4 regions of the Streptomyces sp. NPDC050806 genome follow, and region 3 is predicted to be linked to each of the others. Evidence: riboswitches for the same ligand, from Rfam matches in the RefSeq annotation. Region 3 holds a riboswitch; each other region holds the start of a gene.
The links. Region 3 has a riboswitch for cyclic di-AMP ahead of ACZ6WH_RS37380 (M23 family metallopeptidase). Riboswitches for the same ligand answer to the same signal wherever they lie in the genome.
Positions count from the first base shown of each region.

Region 1: it holds a riboswitch for cyclic di-AMP, as region 3 does, so the genes downstream of both, ACZ6WH_RS35965 (M23 family metallopeptidase) here and ACZ6WH_RS37380 (M23 family metallopeptidase) in region 3, are expected to answer to the same signal.
Region 2: it holds a riboswitch for cyclic di-AMP, as region 3 does, so the genes downstream of both, ACZ6WH_RS27010 (transglycosylase family protein) here and ACZ6WH_RS37380 (M23 family metallopeptidase) in region 3, are expected to answer to the same signal.
Region 4: it holds a riboswitch for cyclic di-AMP, as region 3 does, so the genes downstream of both, ACZ6WH_RS23225 (C40 family peptidase) here and ACZ6WH_RS37380 (M23 family metallopeptidase) in region 3, are expected to answer to the same signal.

Region 1 covers NZ_JBVJIF010000014.1:147,546-150,746, forward strand. Annotated here, with positions in the region: gene ACZ6WH_RS35960 (M16 family metallopeptidase) at 1-882, shown strand, start outside; cyclic di-AMP (ydaO/yuaA leader) riboswitch at 1,225-1,382, shown strand; gene ACZ6WH_RS35965 (M23 family metallopeptidase) at 1,396-2,229, shown strand; gene ACZ6WH_RS35970 (GntR family transcriptional regulator) at 2,465-3,163, shown strand.
Region 2 covers NZ_JBVJIF010000008.1:493,765-496,965, reverse strand. Annotated here, with positions in the region: gene eno (phosphopyruvate hydratase) at 1-534, opposite strand, end outside; gene ACZ6WH_RS27010 (transglycosylase family protein) at 899-1,576, opposite strand; cyclic di-AMP (ydaO/yuaA leader) riboswitch at 1,581-1,750, opposite strand; gene ACZ6WH_RS27005 (transglycosylase family protein) at 2,028-3,083, opposite strand; gene ACZ6WH_RS27000 (cytochrome P450 family protein) at 3,198-3,201, opposite strand, start outside.
Region 3 covers NZ_JBVJIF010000017.1:24,523-27,723, reverse strand. Annotated here, with positions in the region: gene ACZ6WH_RS37390 (PP2C family protein-serine/threonine phosphatase) at 1-86, shown strand, start outside; gene ACZ6WH_RS37385 (DUF2332 family protein) at 165-1,370, opposite strand; cyclic di-AMP (ydaO/yuaA leader) riboswitch at 1,645-1,786, shown strand; gene ACZ6WH_RS37380 (M23 family metallopeptidase) at 2,065-3,153, shown strand.
Region 4 covers NZ_JBVJIF010000007.1:245,327-248,527, forward strand. Annotated here, with positions in the region: gene ACZ6WH_RS23220 (hypothetical protein) at 1-245, shown strand, start outside; gene ACZ6WH_RS23225 (C40 family peptidase) at 317-1,480, opposite strand; cyclic di-AMP (ydaO/yuaA leader) riboswitch at 1,489-1,675, opposite strand; gene pcrA (DNA helicase PcrA) at 2,119-3,201, shown strand, end outside.

The DNA of each region.
Region 1 (3,201 bases), on a different contig from region 3:
CAGCTGTTCCCGGCCACGGCCCGGATGTCCCGGCCGCGGCAGGGCACGGAGGAGACGGTGGCGCGTATCGACGCCACCGCGGTGCGTGCCTTCTACGAGGCGCACGTGCGTCCGGGGACGGCCACCGCCGTGGTCGTCGGTGACTTCGCCGGGGTGGACCTGGACGCTGCGCTGGAGGAGACCCTCGGGGCGTGGGCGGGCTCGACCGCGGAGCCGGTGGCGGCCTCGCCCATCGTGGCCGACGACACCGGCCGCGTCGTGATCGTGGACCGGCCCGGTGCGGTGCAGACCCAGCTGCTGATCGGCCGGATCGGCGCCGACCGGCACGACCGGGTGTGGCCGGCGCAGGTGCTCGGCACGTACTGCCTGGGCGGCACGCTGACCTCCCGGCTGGACCGTGTGCTGCGCGAGGAGAAGGGCTACACGTACGGCGTGCGGTCGTTCGGCCAGGTGCTGCGGTCCTCCGCCGACGGTACGGGTGCCGCGATGCTGGCCATCAGTGGCTCGGTGGACACCGCCTCCACGGGGCCCGCGCTGGAGGACCTCTGGAAGGTGCTGCGGACGCTGGCCGCCGAGGGGCTGACCGACGCCGAGCGGGACGTGGCGGTGCAGAACCTGGTCGGGGTGGCGCCGCTGAAGTACGAGACGGCGGCGGCCGTCGCGGGGACGCTCGCCGACCAGGTCGAGCAGGAGCTTCCCGACGACTTCCAGGCGCAGCTGTACCAGCGGATGACCGAGACGGGCACGGTCGAGGCGACCGCCGCCGCGGTCAGTGCCTTCCCGGTGGACCGGCTGGTGACGGTTCTGGTGGGCGACGCCGCGGAGATCGCGGAGCCGGTGCGGAAGCTGGGCATCGGCGAGGTGTCGGTCGTCAAGGGCTGATGCGGAGCGGGCCGGCGGCGGAGAGGACCGTCGCCGGGCCTCGCGATAACGGCTGTGAATTCGCTCGCGCCGTACGGCGGGAGGGCGGGCCGGAACGGCTCGTACCGGTGTCGTCACGGGGTGGCGTGAAAGTCGTCAACGCCGCTCACATATCAGGACATAGTGGATCCCGGGTCGCCAATGCGGCCCGGGATCTCTACTTTTGTCCGGAATGCAGTAGGTGGTTGCTCGCGTGCCGTGTGGCGTCCGGCACAAACTCCTGTTTCTGTTTGCTGATCGCGAGATGTCCCGTTTAGCGTCGGTCCGGCTGTTCGACAGAAGTGCGCCGCACCCGCGGCCGCCGGGCAGTCATCGCCGAGTCCCCGTACGGCGCGAGCCAGGGGAGCCGGGGACCCACATGTCCCTTGGGGTGAATCGGGCGACTCCCCCCGGAGCCGCTCGTAGGAGACCTTCCTGCTCCGAACCCGTCAGCTAACCCGGTAGGCGAGAAGGAAGGAAAGGAGTGCGCCGGTCATGGCGTTCACCCGTGCCACCGGCAAGCACCGCCGCCCCGGCCGTGCTGCCCGGACCACCCGCAACATCGCCGGCATAGCCGCGGCGACCGGCGTCGCCGTTTCCATCGCCTCCCCGGCGCTGGCCGCGAACGAGGACCCGGCCGCCACCACCGCCGACACCGGCCTCACCCGCGCCATCGCCGACACCGGCGACCGGGTCGCCGACAACATCGTTGCCCAGGCCGACGCGCAGGAGGAGGCCGCCGAGGTCGCCGCCGCCCGCGCCAAGGTCGAGGACGCGGCCGTGAAGAGCGCCGAGGACGCCAAGAAGAAGGCCCAGGACGAGCGCCGCAAGGCCGCCGAGGCCGCCAAGGAGAAGGCCGAGAAGAAGAAGGCCACCGAGGCACGCGCCTCGCGCTCGGAGGCCCGTACCACCCTCAGCGCCTCGGGCTTCGTCGCGCCGATCTCCGGCAGCTACGTCTCCACGCCGTACAAGGCCTCCAGTGGCCTGTGGTCCTCCGGCAGCCACACCGGCATCGACTTCCACGCCGCCTCCGGCACCGCCGTCCACGCCGTCGGCGCCGGCACCGTCGTCGAGGCCGGCTGGGGCGGCGCGTACGGCAACAACGTCGTCCTGAAGATGGACGACGGCACGTACACCCAGTACGGCCACCTGTCGTCCATCGGCGTCTCGGTCGGCCAGAAGGTCTCCGCGAACCAGCAGATCGCGCTGTCCGGCAACACCGGCAACACCACCGGCCCGCACCTGCACTTCGAGGCGCGCACCGGCCCGGAGTACGGCTCGGACATCGACCCGATCGCGTACCTGCGCTCGCACGGCGTCAACGTCTGACGACCGCGCACCCTACGGCGCGCTCCGCGTACCACCCGAAGCCCCGGCCCGACGGCCGGGGCTTCGGCGTCCCCGGACACGCTTCCGCCCCCGCGCTCCCGCGTACCCCTTTCCTCGGCCAAAAAATATCCAGGAATTCGTCACGGCCATCGGAAATGGCGGCCCGGTGTCATAGAGTCACGGAAAAGGCGCCGCCCGGCGGCGTTTCCGGAGGATTGCGGCGGAGGCACGGACGATGCGAGGAAATATTTCGGCGCATGCGGTCTGCACGGCGATTCGCGACGACATCGTCTCGGGCGCGTTCCCGCCCGGTTCCCGGCTGATCGAGGAACTGCTCGCCTCCCGGTACGGCGTCTCCCGCGTCCCCGTACGTGAAGCGCTGCGCACCCTGGAGTCCGAGGGGTTCGTCACCACTCGCCGGCACGCGGGCGCGTGCGTCGCCGAGCCGACCGAGCAGGAGGCCGCCGACCTCCTGGACATCCGCCTCCTCCTGGAGCCCCTGGGTGCCGCCCGTGCAGCGGCCCGTCGCTCCGCCGCGCACCTGAAGGTGCTGCGCGGTCTGGTCCGGCTCGGGCGCGCGAGAGCCCGCCACGGCAACCCCGACGACCTGCGGCAACTGGACGGCTGGTTCTACGGGACGCTCGCACAGGCGAGCGGCAGCGCCAGTATGACGGCGCTGCTCATTCAGGTGCGCCGCAAGATCGACTGGGTGTACGCGGTCGACCTGGGCCGGGTCTCGCCGGGGGACGTGGACCGCTACTGGCAGGAGCTCGGCGCGATCGTGGACGCGGTGGCGCGCGGCGACGCCGAACGCGCCCGCGCGCTGACCGCCGCCCACGTGGAGCGCACGATGCCCGCCCACCGGCTGCGCCGTCCCGCACCCGCGGTGAGGGAAGCGAAACGGTCCGTAAACATGGCGCGCGTTCAGGATTAACACCGCTGCCGTATACAACTCATGGGGGAATTCCGTCC
Region 2 (3,201 bases), on a different contig from region 3:
CGCCTCGGAGAAGGACTCCGCGCCGATCGGGGCGATCATGAACTCCTGGATGTCCACGTTGGAGTCGGCGTGCGACCCGCCGTTGAGGATGTTCATCATCGGAACGGGCAGCACGTGCGCGTTCGGGCCGCCGAGGTAGCGGAACAGCGGCAGGTCGCTGGCCTCGGACGCGGCGTGCGCGACGGCCAGGGAGACGCCCAGGATCGCGTTGGCGCCCAGGGAGCCCTTGTTGTCGGTGGCGTCCAGGTCGAACATCGCCTGGTCGATGAGGCGCTGCTCGGTGGCGTCGTAGCCGACCAGCTCGGGGCCGATCTGCTCGATCACGGCGAGGACAGCCTTCTCGACGCCCTTGCCGAGGTAACGGTTCGGGTCGCCGTCACGCAGCTCGATGGCCTCGAAGGCGCCGGTGGAGGCGCCGGACGGCACGGCAGCGCGGCCGGTGCTGCCATCGTCGAGGCCGACCTCGACCTCGACCGTGGGGTTGCCTCGCGAGTCGAGGATCTCGCGAGCTACGACGACGTCGATCGACGGCACGTTGTCTCCTTCATGGGTGTCATCTGGAGTTCTGCAACACGAGCCTAACGGCCCGGGGACCGTCCGCCTGCCCCTAGCCCCTTCCGTGAGACGAAAAAGGACCCAAAGGCCCTCAATACGGGAGGTAAGAACCGGTTTTCATGGCGGACATATCTGCCATAACGGGCACTACGCATCTGAGCGGCGGCCCGCCCGGATGCCTGCGCGCCAAAGCCGCCCCGCAAACGTGAAGCCCCGCCGTGACGCGCTCGGGGGCTTCGCGTCGCGGCGGGGCGGTCACACGGGCCGGGCCGCACGCCGATCGTGCACCGATCGGACGGCGGCCCCGGCCGGGGGGGCTGTCAGGACCCGTCAGTGAGGCGGATCAGACCTCGAGCTTCTGGCCCGGGAAGATCAGGTCGGCGTTGTCGCCCACGGTCGACTTGTTGTTCTCGTAGACCGTCTTCCAGTTCTCGCCGTGCGCCTTGGCGATCTTGCCCAGGGTGTCGCCGGACTTCACGGTGTAGTTGCCGTGGCCCTGCTTCGGGGCGGCCTTGGGCTGCACCGACTGCGGCTTCGGGGCGGCCTGCTGCTTCGGCGCCTCCTGCTTGGGGGCGGCCTGCTGCTTCGGCGCCTCCTGCTTCGGGGCCTGCTGCTGGGCCTGGCCGGAGCCGGTGTCCACCTGCGCGGCCGGGCCACCGGCGGTCAGGCCGCCGGCACCGGCGCAGCCCCAGGCACCCGGGCCCTGCATGGCGAGCAGCTTCTCGGCGGTGGCGATCTGCTGGTCCTTGGTGGCCAGGTCGGCACGCGGCGCGTACTTGGTACCGCCGGCGGCGGCCCAGGACTGGTTGTTGAACTGCAGGCCACCGTAGTAGCCGTTACCGGTGTTGATCGACCAGTTGCCGCCGGACTCGCACTGGGCGACCTTGTCCCAGGTGGCGACCGAGGCGGCGTTGGCGGAACCGGCGGTCATCAGCGGAACGGCCACGGCGGCGCCGGCGACACCGGCGAGCGTGACGACGCGGACGGCCTTCGAGGGGCGGCGGTGCTTGCCCTTGAGCATGGTTGTTCTTCCTCACCGACGCCTGCGAGGTGAGCTGTCGGGTTCGGGCTGTGAGTGGCCCGGCCGGACGCGCTTCCGCACACCCGGCTTCACCCCAAGCCGCCCGCTGCGTTTCCACTGCGGTGACGGCACTTACCTTGGGTCCCCCGCTCCTGCCTACGGCGCTTGCGCGACGGTTGTCCGACCGATCACCGGCAGGATTCGGCGAATGATCGGCGGGCCCGCTTGGTGCGAGCGGTGAAGAACGTAAACACACACCCCTCGGCGGTTCAAACCACCCTTTCGTAGGACAGTTGACCGTTTTCGATCATCGAAACCATCCGTTTGCGCAGGTCGAACACGGTATGGAAACAACGGATACGGCGGGCGGAAACGCTCCGGGACGAGACCCATGTCTCACTTTCCCCAATTGGGTACAACCCGGCCGCACTTATGCCGCCCGCCCCCTGCGTCACTGCCCCAGATCGAGCCGCTGACCAGGGTGGATAAGGTCCGGATCGGTCCCGATGACGCCCTCGTTGGCGGCGTACAGGCCGGTCCAGCCCCCGGTCAGCCCGCGCTCCTCGACGATCGCGGACAGGCTGTCGCCGGGCCGCACCGTGTACGTGTCGTCGCCACCCGAGGTACCGCGGTGCGCGTCCCCGCCGCGCGAGGCGTGCCGCCCCGTGGAACGGCCGTCCTTCCCCTTGCCGTCCGCCCTCTCGCCCGCACCGTCGCCCGCCGAGCCGCGGTGGCGGCCGGTACCGGGGGCCGAGGGGTCGCCGGAAGGAGCGGACGCGTCGCCGGACGGCCGGTCGGCGGAGCCGCCCGCATCCCGCCCCGCGGAGTCCTCACCGGAGTCCGCGCCGGAACCCTTGTCGGCGTCCGTGGCGCCGTCGGACGGCTTGGCGGTGGCGTCGCCGGACGGCTCGGCGTCGGGCTCGTCCGCCGGCGGGGTCGTGGCCTCATCGGAGGGGTCGGTCGTGGCGTCGCCGGACGGCTCGGAGGAGGCACCGTCGGACGGCTGCGCCGAGTCGCCGCCGCCCTCCTCGCCCGTACCGGCGGACGGGCCGCCGGAGGCGTCGTCGCCGGACTCCGAGGGCTGCGGGGCGGGCGCCTCCGACCCGCCCGGGTCCACGTCGGGTATCAGGCCGTCCACGTCCAGGCGGGCGTTGACGGCGCAGCTGGGCCAGGCGTCCGGGCCACGGTCGTTCAGGATCGACTCGGCGACCGCGATCTGCTGGGAGCGGCTGGCGAGGTCCGGGCGCTCGGCGTAGGACTCGCCGCCGTAGTCCCGCCACATCTGGAGGGTCAGCTGGAGCCCGCCGTAGAAGCCGTTGCCGGCGTTGGCGCTCCACATGCCGCCGCTCTCGCACATGGCGACGCGGTCCCAGGTGGCGGTGTCGGCGGCCTGCGCGCCGCCCGCCGTCAGCAGCGGCAGGGCCAGGCCCGCACCCGTGACGGAGGCCGCCACCAGGAGGGCGGGGGCCTGGCGGGGGCGGCGGTGTCTACCGTTGCCGGAGCGCATGCGAATGCCTTTCGAGCGGCGGCTTGAGTTGTCGCACGCAAGGTAGCGGGGGCCCGGTCCGGTCTCAAGCCGGTGTAGCGGAGATCACGCGTGGATCACGCCGCTGACGCCACGTCAG
Region 3 (3,201 bases):
CCCTCGTGGACGACGTGGCACGGCACACGGGGGGCGAGACCGAGGACGACATGGCCCTGCTGGCGCTCCGTCGACCGGAGGGGTGAGTCTCGGAGTCTCCGTGGGCCGGGGGGAGCCCTCGGAGCTTCCGCAGACCGGCGGGGGGAGTCTTGGCCGTGGGCCGGCTACATCGGCTCCGGCTCCGGCTCCGCGAGCCACTGCACGCTCCGCCCGTGCTGCTCCGTGAGCGCGACGGGCCGGCCGTCGACGGCGAGCGTGAGGAGGCGCGCGTCGGCGGGGCGCGGGCCGGGCAGCCACGGCAGCACGCTGTGGCGCTCCTGGGAGACCCAGTGGCCCGGCCGGTCCACGAGCAGCGACCGTACGACCCGGACGAACTCCTCGCGGCGCTCCAGGGGCAGGTGGGTCAGTGCCGCCGTGTGGAAGACGACCAGCGTCGCCTCGGGCGGCGCCTGCGCGGCCAGCGCGGGCAGCTCGTGCAGGAGGTCGCCGCGTACGAGGGGCACCGGCGGCGCGTTCCGTACCGCCTCGACGGCGGCGAGCTGCCGGCCGGCCCGGTCCGCGACGGACACACCACCGTTCCCCGTACGACGACCGTTGCCCGTACGACCACCGTTCCCCGTACCGCCGCCGTACCCCGTATCACCGCTGTTCCCTGTGCCGCCGCCGTTCCCAGTACCACCGGGCCGGGCGCCCCCCGTGCCCGTACCGGCACTCGTTCCGAGGGCCGTGTCGTCCCGCGGGCCCGGCCAGGCCAGGGCACGGAGCCAGCGGATGTCGTCCGGGTCGGACAGGTCGAGCGGGTCGAGGCCGAGGCCGGCCCGCCAGACGACCCGCGGCGGCGCGGCCGGTACCGGCGTGCCCGGGGACGTGCGGCAGGGAAGGACCACCGGGCTGCCCGGGTCCCCGAACTCCGGCCCGCCGTCGTACCGGTAGCGGTACCGGTCCGGATGCAGGCACAGCCCGGCCGCCGCGCCGACCTCCAGGAGCGCGAGCGGCTGGGGGAGACGGGCGAGGACGGGCAGCAGCGTGGCGCAGCGCGCGGGCTCGTCGGTCCGGGCGAGCCGCTGCCTCATGACGTCGCGTACGTCGTCCCAGTGCCGGATCGTCCACTCGCGCCAGCTCCGGTACGCGAAGACGCCGCGCGGGCCCTGCTCGGCGTGCGGGCCGTCGAGGTAACGGACGGCGGCGAGCAGGAGGTTGGGCTGCTGCTGGTTGCCGTGCGGCAGCGAGACGGCCAGGAAGTCGCAGAAGTCCGGGTCCTGGCTGATGCGGGCGGTCAACTCCTCGTGGGCGTCGGACTCGCCCCGCGCCTGCTGCCACGCGAAGTCCGCGTACCGATCAGCCACTGCCTGCGCGCTGTTGACGACCATGATCAGACGCTACTGCTCTCACTTTCCGTAGCCGAGGCGCACCCCTCCGCATAACAAGTGACAAACGATCAGTCCGGTTGGGGTTTCCGATCCACGGCCAACTCGCCCCAATTTAGCCGTGGCTGCGTGTATAAGTCCTGGTCAGCGGTCGTACGGATTCCGGGGAACGCTTGGAATCCAGCCGTCGCGTCCATTACTGTCCGATAACGGAGCGCGGTCGTTACAGCCGTCGCAAGAGACGGCAACGCGCGCCGACGCCGAATCCCAACAGCGCACTTCATTACCGCACCACCCGCCAAGGGAACCGGGGAACCACCACCTTGGGGTGAATCGGGCGACTCCCCCGGAGCCGCCCGTAGGAGACCTTCCTGCTCCGAACCCGTCAGCTAACCCGGTAGGCGAGAAGGAAGGAAAGGAGTGCGCCCCCGTGGCGTCCAACAAGCCTGCCCCCGAACCGTCCCGCCGGACCGCGTACGAGCCGTTCGCGACGCACGAGGGCGCGGTGCACGACCCGCACGCGTACCAGGATTCTTCGTCTCCGCACCCGTACTCGCACCCGTATCCGGGTGGCCACGAGGCCCCCGGGGCCCACACGGAACCGGCGTTCGCCGACACCGCGGCCTTCCCCGCGGTCTCCGACACGGCCACCTTCCCCGCTGTGACCGCTACCGGTCCTGTGACCGCTACAGGCCCGATGGCCGGTACGGGCCCGATGACCGGTACGGGTGCCGTGGCCTTCGGCGGTGCCGTGGCCTTCGGCGCGCGCGGCGGCGCCCACGATGGCGTGCCGTACGGCGCAGGCGCAGGTGACGGCGTGCACGACGGCGCGTGGGAGGAATGGAACCCCACGGAGGAGTCCGTACGCCCCGTACGCGGCCGGCACCGTGTGGCCAAGCAGCGCGGCGGCGGCCTCGCCCGCAGCAGCACGGTACTGGGCGTCGGCGTCATGGCGGCGGTCGGCGCGGGCGGCATCGCCACCGCGCAGGGCAAGCCGCAGGTCTCCATATCCATGCCCGACCTGGGCGGCATGGCCGAGCGCGTGTCCGAGAAGCTGGGCTCGCACGACTCCGCCGACACGGCGAACGCACAGGGCGGCCCGTTCACGCAGGCGGCCGGCGCCGCCGGGGGCGAGCACTCCCAGGGCGGCGACGCCCTCCGCGCCCGCATCATGGAACAGGCCGAGCAGGCACAGAACTCCGCCGACCAGGAGGCCCGCGAGGCCGCCGAGAAGGCCGCCGTCGAGCAGGCCGAGGCGGAGGCCGCCGAGCGCCGGCAGCAGGCCGAGGCCGCGAAGAAGAAGGCCGAAGCGGCAGCCAAGGCCAAGGCCGAGGAGGCGGAGCGCAAGAAGGCCGAAGCGGCCCGCGCCGCCAAGCTCGCCGAGCTGGCGAAGAGCTACACCCTCCCGGTCTCCTCGTTCACCATCACCGCCACCTTCGGGCAGGGCGGCGACCGCTGGGCCGCCGACCACACCGGCCTCGACTTCGCCGCGCCGACCGGCACCCCGGCCAAGGCGGTGCACGGCGGCACGATCACGCAGGCCGGCTGGGCGGGTTCGTACGGCTACCGCATCGTCGTCACGCTCGACGACGGCACCGAGCTCTGGTACTGCCACCTCTCCTCGATGGTGAAGACCTCCGGCAAGGTGAACTCCGGCGACGTCATCGGCCGGGTCGGCGCCACGGGCAACGTCACGGGCCCGCACCTCCACCTGGAGGTCCGGCCGGGTGCCGACTCCCCGATCGACCCGCTGCCGTGGCTCCGCGACCACGGCCTGAAGCTCTGACCCGGTCCGACCCGGCCTGACCTGGTCTGATCCGACAGTCGACGGCCG
Region 4 (3,201 bases), on a different contig from region 3:
TCGTGCCCGCGATGCTGCACGGCGCGATCACGATGCTGGTGACCGGCGTCATCCTGGTCGGCCTGAACCAGATGCAGGACTACGCGGTCGACAACATCAAGATCGGCGTCAAGCTCGCCGTCCTGATCGTCATCCTGGGTCTGGTCTACGTGAAGCGCGACGAGGAGAAGGTGGAGAAGCCGCTCTTCGGACTCGTCGGCCTGCTCACGGTCGTCAACATCTTCATCGCGCTCCTCTGGACCTGACGCCCGACGCACACAGTATGGGCGGGGCGGCCCTGAGGGCGGCCGCGCACTTCGTCTTTTCCGGAACCGGTTCAGGCCGGTCGTACGTTCCCGTAGATCGGCATGTAGTAGATCGACTCCACGCGTACGTTCGCGCCCGGCTTCGGGGCGTGGATCATCTTGCCGTCGCCGATGTACATCCCGACGTGGCTGATGTCGTCGTAGAAGAACACCAGGTCACCCGGTTGCAGATCCTCCGTTGCGACCCGCGTGCCGGTCTTCACCTGGTCCCAGGTCGTCCGCGGCAGCGAGACGCCGGCCGTCTTCCACGCCGCCTGGGTCAGCCCCGAGCAGTCGTACGACGTGGGCCCGGTGGCGCCCCAGACGTACGGCTTCCCGATCTGCGCGCGGGCGAAAGCGATCGCCTTCTCCGCCTTGGTCGCGTACGAACCGTCGGGCACCCCGGAGCCGGTTCCGGAACCGCTGCCCGTCCCGGAGCCGGACCCGCCGTCCGTACCGCCCGAACCGCCGTCCTGCTCCCGCTCGCGCTCGGCCTGCTCCCGCGCCAGCTCCTCGGCCTTGCGCTTCGCCTCGGCCTTCTTCTTGCGCTCCAGCTCCGCCAGCCGCGCCTTCTCCTGCGCGGTCAGCCGGGACAGCAGCTGCCGGGCCTCGGTCAGCTTGCCCTGGACCTCCTGCTTGGACGTCTTCAGCGACTCCTGGGACTTCTGCAGCTCCTCCAGGCCCTTCGTCGCCTGCGCACGCTTGCGCGCGGCCTGCGCCTGCTGGTCCTGGTAGTCGGCGACCGCCTCCTGCTGGCGGCCGGTGAGCCGCTTCATCAGGTGGTTGCGGTCCACGAACTGCTGCGGATCCTGCGCCAGCATCAGCTGCGCGGTCGGGCTCAGCCCGCCGGACCGGTACTGGGCGGAGGCGAAGGTGCCCAGCTCCCGCCGGGCGTCGTTCATCTTCTGGGTCCGCTCGGCCGCGGCGTCCCGCAGCTCGTCCACCTTGGCGCGCTGCGTCGCGGAGCGCTCCTTGGCTGCGTTGTACTTCTGGGTGGCGACCTCGGCCTGCCGGTACAGGCCGTCGACCTTCTTCTTGACCTCCTCCATGGAGGGCGCGGGCTTCCTGGGGGACGCATCCGCGGTCTGGGTGAGCAGCGTGACCGAGGCCAGCGCCGCGGTGGTGAGCCCGGCCGCCGTACGGCGGTGTGCGGGCACGGTGAGCATGCGGGTGCGCGGCTTGCGATGAGACGCCAAGGCCGGCGACTCCTTCCGTGGACCGCCTACCGGGTTAGCTGTCGGGTTCGGGCGCGTGAGCGCGCGCGTGGGGCCGCGCGCCCACTGGTGCTACGGAAGGTGCCCTACGGCCGTGCGGATCGCTCCGCGGGGGCCGATTCACCCCGGTCGTGCGTGTGGGTCCCCGGCTCCGGCTGGCCGTGGTGACGAGCAGTTGCCATGCGTATGGCAAGGGCCGTGCGTACGAACAGACCGGACTCGGCGGGGCGGCCCGTGCCGGTGCTGTCACCGGCGGTGGGGCGGGCTGCCCGGTCGGCACGGTAGCCAACTCGTGTGACTTCTGTGAAGGCTGATGTTCGATTTGCCCGCAATCTTTTCGTGACCTGATCGTGTCCGTGCCGATGTGAGGGCTGTCGCGACCACGGAATGTCCGGTGTCGTTGTCCGTCCGTGACGGGCGGCGGGGTGCCGTACCCTCCGCGCGCCCTCGGCGCCGCCCGGCGCCCGCCTCCCGGCCGCCGGGAAGCGTGCGCCTCGTGCCCCCGGCCGCCTCCACACCGCGTCCCCGCCCTCTCCGCACCGCCTCCCGCACTTCTCCCCGCACCCGAATTTCACGGCCGGGGCCGGGCTGTCGGTGGGGCGGCCTAGACTCGGTGGGCGATGAGCAGCCTCTTTGACGACAGCTTCCTGGCGGACCTCGACCCCAAGGACGAGGAGCCGCCGCCTCCCGAGGACGAGGACCGTCCGGCAGCGGAGGAGGTGCCGCACGACCTCTTCGGTGGCCGCTACGACGCGCCCGTGCAGCGGGACGCGTACTACCGCGACGGCGCGGCCCGCCCCGCCGTCGACCCGGCCGCGCTGCTGGAGGGGCTGAACGACCAGCAGAAGGCCGCCGTCGTGCACACGGGCTCGCCGCTGCTCATCGTCGCCGGCGCAGGCTCCGGCAAGACCCGCGTCCTCACGCACCGCATCGCGCACCTCCTGGGCACGCGCCACGTCCACCCCGGCCAGATCCTCGCGATCACCTTCACGAACAAGGCCGCGGGCGAGATGAAGGAGCGCGTGGAGGAGCTGGTCGGCCCGCGCGCCAACGCCATGTGGGTCTCCACCTTCCACAGCGCGTGTGTGCGCATCCTGCGCCGCGAGTCCAAGAAGCTGGGCTTCACCTCATCGTTCTCGATCTACGACGCCGCCGACTCCAAGCGCCTGATGGCCCTGGTCTGCCGCGATCTGGACCTGGACCCGAAGCGCTTCCCGCCCAAGTCCTTCAGCGCCAAGGTCTCCAACCTCAAGAACGAGCTCATCGACCACGAGGACTTCGCCGGGACGGCGGCCGACGGTTTCGAGAAGACGCTGGCCGAGGCGTACGCGATGTACCAGGCACGGCTGCGCGAGGCCAACGCCCTGGACTTCGACGACATCATCATGACGACGGTGAACCTGCTCCAGGCGTTCCCGGACGTCGCGGACCACTACCGCCGCCGCTTCCGGCACGTCCTCGTCGACGAGTACCAGGACACCAACCACGCCCAGTACACCCTCGTACGCGAGCTGGTCGGCCCGGGGACCCCTGAGGTGCCCGCCGCCGAGTTGTGCGTCGTGGGCGACGCCGACCAGTCGATCTACGCCTTCCGCGGCGCCACGATCCGGAACATCCTCCAGTTCGAGGAGGACTACCCGAACGCCACGACGATCCTGCTGGAGCAGAACTACCGCTCCTCGCAGACGATCCTCTCGGCCGCC